DNA from 2 places in the Colwellia sp. MB02u-14 genome. Region 2 is predicted to be linked to the other one. Evidence: riboswitches for the same ligand, from Rfam matches in the RefSeq annotation. Region 2 holds a riboswitch; the other holds the start of a gene.
The links. Region 2 has a riboswitch for cobalamin ahead of H4J52_RS18615 (ABC transporter ATP-binding protein). Riboswitches for the same ligand answer to the same signal wherever they lie in the genome.

Region 1: another riboswitch for cobalamin. It lies ahead of cobO (cob(I)yrinic acid a,c-diamide adenosyltransferase); the one in region 2 lies ahead of H4J52_RS18615 (ABC transporter ATP-binding protein).

The regions. Positions count from the first base shown of each region.
Region 1 covers NZ_JACGUX010000087.1:294,921-299,360, reverse strand. Annotated here, with positions in the region: gene H4J52_RS17685 (methyl-accepting chemotaxis protein) at 465-1,631, shown strand; gene cobO (cob(I)yrinic acid a,c-diamide adenosyltransferase) at 1,791-2,396, opposite strand; cobalamin riboswitch at 2,518-2,662, opposite strand; gene H4J52_RS17675 (M13 family metallopeptidase) at 2,824-4,440, opposite strand, start outside.
Region 2 covers NZ_JACGUX010000087.1:506,002-510,441, reverse strand. Annotated here, with positions in the region: gene H4J52_RS18625 (TonB-dependent receptor) at 1-1,275, shown strand, start outside; gene H4J52_RS18620 (histidine phosphatase family protein) at 1,481-2,092, shown strand; cobalamin riboswitch at 2,156-2,313, shown strand; gene H4J52_RS18615 (ABC transporter ATP-binding protein) at 2,441-3,325, shown strand; gene H4J52_RS18610 (iron ABC transporter permease) at 3,318-4,337, shown strand; gene cobT (nicotinate-nucleotide--dimethylbenzimidazole phosphoribosyltransferase) at 4,334-4,440, shown strand, end outside.

The DNA of each region.
Region 1 (4,440 bases), 210 kb from region 2:
ATGTAAGCAGGCTAATGACAACGGTAGCTGTTCGACACAGTCGAGTAAAAACAGAAAAAAGTGCTTAAGGTAAAGAATAAAATAGTTAAAAATCTGGTTTTATTCTTCTGACTCAGTAAAATTAAATGCAACCGTAAACTAAAAAAGGCGGCGATTTAGATGGAGTCAATAAAAGTTCAATAGTCAGGCTTTTGATGATGTGGTTTTTATGTATAAAGTTTTAGAAGTCGATATCCCATAAAAATTGCGATGATAGACATATATTGATTTCCTATTTATATTTTATCTGAGTGATGAACCATTAATTCGTTTAAGGATAGCTAAAATAAAATGGTTTTTTTGATCAATAATTAAAATTAACAAATATTGTTAGCTAAAACAGCAAATAATAGGTAATTTATAACGTAATAAAGCCAAGTAGCTTAAATTTAGGCTGTTTTTTAAACTAACACGATGGATACTCTATGTTTACTCGCTTAAGCGTGAAATTACTTATACCAACTGCGGCTGTTGGATTATTAGCCCTGCTATTTGTACTGCTATTTACTGATGAGCTAAGCCAGTCAACAGTTATCGGTATACTCTCTTTTTTAGTGATTGCCCAATTAATATCAGGGTATATATTTATTGAAAAGCAGCTGTCATCTCGATTAACAAGACTACAACACTATCTTACACTTGTCGTTAGTACCAAACAGGCACCTCCTGGGCCGCTAATTGACAAAGGTAATGATGAACTGGCCACTGTGACGAATGAACTCAGTTCATTTATTGGTAACTTGTCAGACGTGCTTGCGGAGTTACGTACGGAATCTGAATCATTAAAAGAAGGTTCCTTTTTACTGGCCACACAAATGACCGACTCCGTTAAAGCCGTTGACGATTCTGCTCGTCAAATAGCGTTAATGGCACACTCTATTGATGAGGTCGCTTCAACCTCTAGCATACTTTCAGACAGCGCTTCACAGGTGAGCGAAACAACAAATCAAGTCATTGCTATTTTATCGCAAGGCATGACCTCCTCAAATACCAGCCAGCAAACAATTGAGGCTTTTTCTGAAGAAGTTACTGAAATGGCTACCGATTTAGCTTTATTACAAACTGAATGTTCTAATATTGGTTCTGTACTTGACGTTATTCGTGGTATCGCAGATCAAACAAACTTATTGGCCTTAAATGCTGCGATTGAAGCGGCAAGAGCCGGTGAACAAGGTCGAGGCTTTGCGGTTGTTGCAGATGAAGTAAGAGCGCTCGCTCATCGAACACAAGAAGCAACCGTTGAAATCCATTCTATGGTGGAAGGTTTACAAGAAAAATCAACGAATGCAGTGACGGCAATCTCTCGTGGTCAAATTTTGACACAAGACAGCTTAACGCATTCTGCTGAAGTTGTTGAAGCGCTAGAACAAATAGGGCGTGTGTTTAATGAAGTTAATGCGCTAACGTCCCAAATTGCGAGTGGCACTGAACAGCAGCAGCAATCTACAGCGTCGGTTAATACGAATATGGCTGAAGTTGCTTCATTGAGCCAAGATATAACGAATGGCTTAAGTTCTGTTGCGCAACATGCTGAGCAACAGCAAAAAGTATCTATAGATGTTGCGACAAGCTTAAATAGAATTTGTGTTTAGTGAACGCTAACAGCTAGCATTGAACATTTAAAAAAGCCCATATTACATGGGCTTTTTTATGTTTAGTCTGTTCTTCGATATCCTGTTTTATAAAACGTTCTTGCTTGCTATATGTCATTTTTTGCAGGAATATTAGGCTTTATAAGTAATGATTTTCTCTTACCAATCAATGCCTTTTTGCGCTTTTATATTGTTATCAAAAGCATGTTTTATTGATTGTACTTCACTGACTGTATCTGCGAGTTCGAGTAATGAACGATGCGCACCACGGCCGGTGGCTATCACATGTTGCATCGGGGGACGATTCGCTATGGCATCAAGCACTTCATCAAGATCAAGGTATTTAAATGACAGCATGTAGGTTAGTTCGTCAAGTAACACAACATCAACACTTTCATCAGCTAATAGTTTCTTAGCTTCTTCCCACACAATTTTCGCTGCAGTAATGTCAGCGGTTTTATCTTGTGTATTCCAAGTAAAACCGGTTGCCATAACATGAAAAGGTACGCCAAGTTTCTCAAGAACATTTCTTTCTCCACAAGCCCAAGTGCCTTTTATAAATTGAATTGCGGCAGCATTCAAGCCATGACCAACTGCACGAGTTAGTGTACCAAACCCTGATGTTGATTTACCTTTACCATTGCCTGTGATAACAATTAATATACCGCGTTCATCTGTTGCCGCGTCAACTCTAGCATCAACTTTGTCTTTGACTTTTTGCATGCGCGCTTGATGTTTTTCGCTTTTTTGTGTTTCGTCAACCATGAGTATTCCTGTTGTGATTATAGTGATTTTAAAGAGGAAAAAAGGCAAGGCTAGCGTTAAGGATAGTCCTTAACGAGTAGCAAGTTACCGCGTGTTCCCGCACGATTTTATTGATCTTAAAATTTCTGCTATTAAAGTCATTAGGTATGCTGACTCATTGAATCCTTATAAAACAGTAGACAATTTACAGTTGCGGGTACAGTTAAGGTTTACACCTTATTCCCTAAATACTTTACGTGTAGCTAGTTTACGATATTTATATTTATTTACAATATGTAGAGGTGTTAAAGGCTGTTGATTTACTATTTATGCGGTTAACTTTGTGCCGCTATATTTTATTTTTAGTCAGTGTAAAGTCATAAAAAATGCCAACAATATTTGTTGGCATCTTAGTCTTCGTTTATTGTTCTTTAGCTCAATATTTTGCTTACCAAATTTTTACACGTTTTTCAGGAGCAATATACATAGCGTCACCTTCTTTAATGTTAAACGCTTTGTAGAATTCAGGCATGTTAGATAAAGAGCCTAATGCGCGGAATTCGCCCGGCGAATGAGGGTCTGTCGCTACCTGGTTACGTAACGATTTTTCTACCTTCTTTCCACGCCATACTTGAGCAAAACCCATGAAGAAACGTTGGTCTCCAGTAAGTCCATCAATTACAGGAGCTTCTTTACCATTTAATGAGGCAATGTAAGCTTTATAAGCGATAGTTACACCAGATAAATCACCGATGTTCTCGCCTAAGGTTAAAGAACCGTTTACATTTAAGTCTTCAAATACAGAGTAGCCATTGTATTGTGTTACTAAGTCGTCAGTGCGAACTTTAAATGCAGCTAAATCTGCTTCAGTCCACCAGTTACGTAAGTTACCGTCGCCGTCGTATTTACTCCCTTGATCGTCAAATCCGTGGCCCATTTCATGACCAATAACAGCGCCAATACCGCCATAGTTAACAGCGTCGTCAGCCGCTAAATTGAAAAATGGTGGTTGTAAAATAGCTGCCGGAAATACAATTTCATTTTTAGTTGGATTGTAATAAGCATTTACCGTTTGAGGTGTCATTCCCCATTCTTGCTTGTCTATTGGTCCACCCAATTTAGCCACTTCCTTTTGATGAGAAACGTCACCTGAACGCATGCTATTTCCTACTAAATCATCACCTTTAATAACAAGGGCAGAGTAATCTATCCATTTATTAGGGTAACCAATTTTAGGGTCAAAACTTGCTAATTTTACGTGAGCAGATTTTTTCGTTTCATCAGACATCCACTCTAATTCATCAATACTTGCGCCGTAAGCCCCACGTAGGTTTTCAACAAGTTGTGTCATACGCGTTTTAGCTTCTGGTTTAAAGTGACGGCCTACATAAACTTTACCAATAACTTCACCTAAGTTACTGTTCACAACCGCAACACCACGTTTCCACATTGGACGTTGTTCTTTTTGACCACGTAATTGTTTTGAATAAAAATCAAAATTTTCATTATCTAAATCAGCGGTTAAAGAACCTGCAAAATTACTTAATGTGTGGAAGGTTAGATAGGTTTGCCAATCAGCTAACGAAGTTGCAGCGAATGTTTCGCCAAAACCTTTAACAAATGAAGGTTGGTTAATTATTATATCTTTTTGTGCTGTTACGCCCTGAGCTGCAAGATAAGCGTTCCAGTTAAATGCATCAGTCACTGTGTTTAAGTCAGTAACGTCAAATTTATTGTAACGCTTATCGCTGTCACGAGTCTCAATTTTTGTCCAATGAAACTCCGCTAATTTAGTTTCAATTGCCATAATAGTTTGAGCGGCAGCTTTACCATTTTTCAAACCCGCTAAATTGAACATGTTTTCAATGTGAGCTACATAACCTTCACGTAATGCGGCAAAGCGCTCTGTTTCATCAAAGTAATAATCTTTGTCTGGTAAACCTAGACCGCTTTGCCAGATATGTGTGGCATAGCGAGTTGAATCTTTTGCGTCAACGCTGATATAAAAGGCTAATGGGCTGCCTACGCCATTTTTTTGATTTTCACCAAAAAATGTAGCTAATTC
Region 2 (4,440 bases):
GGCGATTCAACGAAGAAATTTTACGGTACCTTTGGTCGTTCATACATTCCAATTGCATCAAACACTAACATCCGTGCAACTCGTGAAGAAGCCGGTTCTCAGTACTACTACAAATATGACGATATAGATGCTGCTACCGGTGCTCCAATTGGTTTAGGCGAGAAAATTGGTGGTGGTTACACTGATGATCAAATACCTGATCCTCGTGTAATTGCTGTTTCTGATTTAGATCCTATGTTCCAAGATGAATATATTCTAGGTTACCAACAAGAAGTTATGGAAAACTGGACTGCTGGCGTTAAGTTGATGTACCGTGAAATTCAAGACGGTATGGATGACATGTGTTCACATGATGGATTCTACAACTGGGGTGTTGATCAAGGCTTTGCTATGGCTAATGAAGGCAATGATTGGGAAACTCCAGAAGGTGGCTTCGACGTTCACTCAATGTCAGGTTGTTTATTAGTTAACCCAGGTAAAGATCTTAATTTATTCATTGATACTAATGGTGACGGCGACGTAACTGCTCAAACAGTATCAAATGATTACTTTGATATTCCTGAATATAAACGTACTTACAAAGGTCTTGAACTAACGTTAGAAAGAGCATTTGCTGACGGTTGGTACATGAACGCTTCTTATGTTTACTCTAAGAGTGAAGGTAACATCGAAGGTTATGTAAACTCTACTTTAGGCCAAGAAGATGCGGGCGCGACTCAAGATTTCGATCACAAACGCTTCCAAGATGGTTCTGATGGTTACTTACCTAACGATCGTCGTCATCAGTTTAAAGTTTATGGTGCTTACCAGTTTACTGAAGAGTTAACGGTAACCGCTAATGTTAACCTTATGTCAGGTACACCACAAAGTTGTAACGGTTTCTTACCAACAGATGCTAGAAATGGCGAAGCTGCTTTCTTAGTAGGTGATGGTTCTACATCATTCGATAAAGGTAACTTCGATCGTTACGGCGCTTCAAGTTTTTACTGTGTAAATGAAACTGGTGAATCTGAGCTATCTAGTCGTGGCGATTACGGCGACACTGATTGGACTTATATGGTTGATGCTGGTTTAAGCTACATCCCAAATTGGGCAGATGATCAGTTAACGTTAAAAATTGACGTATTTAACATCTTTGATTTTGATGAAGCTACAGAAGTTAATCAACAGAAAGATTATTCACGTGGTGGCAGCGAAATCAATCCAAACTTTTTAGCGCCTACAAGCTTCCAAGCACCTCGTAGTGTAAGGTTTACAGCTCGCTACAAGTTTTAATCGTTATTAACTCATCTGTAACACTTATGGTGTAACAGTAAAAGTTAACTAACATGTGCAAACGGCCTTGATTCAATGAAAATTGATTCAAGGCCGTTTTTTATGGGCTAATATATTTTATTGCGCTCTAGTTTCCACCGGGTTCACTTTAACGGCCACTTAACCGGTAAAGTATGTATAGATGAAAATATAAGAGGAATGGGCGGTGCATCAACACACTTTATATTTATTACGCCATGGCGAAATTGCTACTCCAGGTATTTTAGCTGGTAAAACTGACATGGCACTTTCTGAAAATGGCTTACAACAGCTATGGAAATCGAGCCAGCAATTACCTGAAATATCTTACTGTATAAGTTCGCCGCTGCAACGTTGCAGAATTTTTGCCGAAGGGTACTCATTAAAAAATAATATTCACCTTCAACTAGATAGTCAGCTTAAAGAAATGGATTTTGGTGATTGGGATGGAAAAAAATATGAAGATTTATGGAAAATAAAGCCAATGGGTAAACAACCTTCCATCGGTGATTTTTGGCAAGACCCTTGGAAAAATAATCCGCCTAATGGCGAAGCAATGATTGATTTTGTTCAACGCGTTGATGCTTGGTGGCAACAATGGTTAGTCACTGCGCCACATGGAAATACTCTAGTTGTCGCACACGGCGGTGTTATTAAACACCTTATTGCACGAATACTGAAACTGCCTATTCCTGGAACAACTCACATGAGTCATATTGATATTCCATATGCGGGCTTAGTGAAAGTTGAGGTTTATACCGATGAACAAGGTAGAGCTTGGCCAAGAATTGTTTGGTAAAAATGTTGACCGTTCGTCTATAATATCAGCTTTAATAGCAATTAAACCTTGCTATTTTTAGCTAGCTGACCATAATCGCGTGATAAAATTAAATAACTCATTTTTAATGTGGGAATGTGGTAAAAATCCACAACTGTACCCGCAACTGTAAAAGCCTTTTAGTGTTTGTTAAACACCATAAAGCTTGAGTCAGGATACCCATTAATTAAGAGTCACAAGTCTATCTAAAGGGTAGGCATAACCAACAAAGTCGAGCGGGTTTACTCGAACATTGTATGCTCGACTCTTGTCTTCTTTTCAAAGACTAAGAGATTGATTGTGCTCTGTTTGTCTGCTCCCAAAGTGCAAATGACGTGGAGTAGCAATTTTTTGAATAGTAGCAACGAGCAATTCTCATCAATACCTCCAGTTAACACTGAATTACTTTCTGTGCAGCATGTTTATTGGCATGCCGACGGCCAGTTAATCTTAGATGATATTTCTTTTGCTATAAATAAAGGCAGCTTTACCGGTATTCTTGGTCCCAATGGTGCGGGGAAATCAAGTCTGCTTCGTTGCTTATATCGCTACATAAAACCTGATTCAGGTTCGGTTAAATTTAAGCAACAAGATATTTGGCAACAATACGACGCTTATCAATATGCACAAGATATTGCTGTGGTCTTACAAGAAACTCCTACCCATTTTAATTTAACCGTGCACGACATTGTTGCGTTGGGTTTACTGCCACATAAAGGTTTATTTACCCGCGAACAACCTAGCGATAAACAAAAGATAGACTGTGCTATTAAGCAAGTGGGTTTAGTCGCTAAAACCTTACAAAATTTTGAACATTTATCTGGTGGCGAGAAGCAACGTGCACTCATTGCTCGCGCGATTGTGCAATCGCCAAGCTTGCTAATCATGGACGAACCAACCAGTCATCTTGATGTTCGTTATCAAATACAGGTTATAGAGTTAGCAAAATCATTAGGTATAACTGTTATTGCCACTTTTCATGACTTAAATCTTGCGAGTGCGATGTGCGACCAACTTATTATATTAGACAAAGGTAAACTTGTTGAGCAAGGAACGCCACAAGAGGTGATCACCTCTGAGATGTTATCAAATGTTTTTGGTGTTTGCGCGCAAGTTTCAACACATACACAACACAAGGTTCCCCATATTTCTTATTTTTACGGCTACGACATTCAAGATATAACAGCACAGAGCAGTGAGTTAACGCATGATTAAAATGAATCATTCGTTGATTATTTTCCTTACCTTAAGTTTTGGCATTATCAGCTTTATTGCGTCGTTATCTTTAGGCGCAGCAGATATTAGTTTTAGTGATGTAACTTCAAGCTTATTAGCGAGCTTCTCAACAGATAAAGACGCACGAGACATCTTGTTTTTTGAACGTATTATTTGGGAATTACGTATGCCTAGGGCGATTTTGGCTTTTTTAGCGGGCAGTGGTTTGGCGGTATCGGGGCTTATTTTACAAACGGTAACGCGAAATCCTTTAGCTGATCCTTATCTTTTTGGTATTTCCTCTGGGGCTTCTTTAGGTGTAGTGATTTCGATTGTTTTACTGGGCAGTACTATTTCTTTGGTCACACCAGTTGCCGCTTTTGCAGGCAGTTTAATTGCGATGTTAATGTTGTTGATGATCGCTGGTCGCCGGCAAAGCCAACAAGTTGAATCGATGTTATTGGCAGGTGTCGCTTTGTCATTCCTGTTTAGCTCGTTTACCAGTTTATTGCTTTACCACACTGATCCCCAGGCGGTAACGGCTGTTTTATTCTGGACGATGGGAAGCTTTTCTCGTGCTGAATGGGCAACACTTTGGTTTCCAGCTGTCGTTATTATTAGCTGTGTGGTGATGATGTTAGCGTATCGACGCCAATTGAATGCCATGTTACTCGGTGATGAAAGCGCAACGACGTTGGGTATAAACGTTAATCGTTTTCGACTCGTTATGTTAGTGCTGAGCTCGTTGATCACCGCAACGTTAGTGTCTTTGTGCGGCGGCATTGGCTTTGTAGGGTTAATGATCCCACATATTGTGCGATTTTTTGTTTCTCAGGGCACTACTTTTGGCATTTTATTAACTGCACTTGTTGGTGGTATTTTCATGATTTGGGTTGATGTACTATCGCGTATTGTACTTGAGAATCAAGAGCTTCCGGTAGGCGTCATTACCTCTGCTGTGGGGAGTTTATTCTTTTTATCCTTGTTGTACTTCCGCAAAAATAAAGCATAAAGGGACGATTGATGAGCTTTGCTATTAAAAAAATAACTAATGAATTTGATGAACATATACAAACAACCCTTGATGGTAAAACTAAGCCACTTGGCGCGTTAGG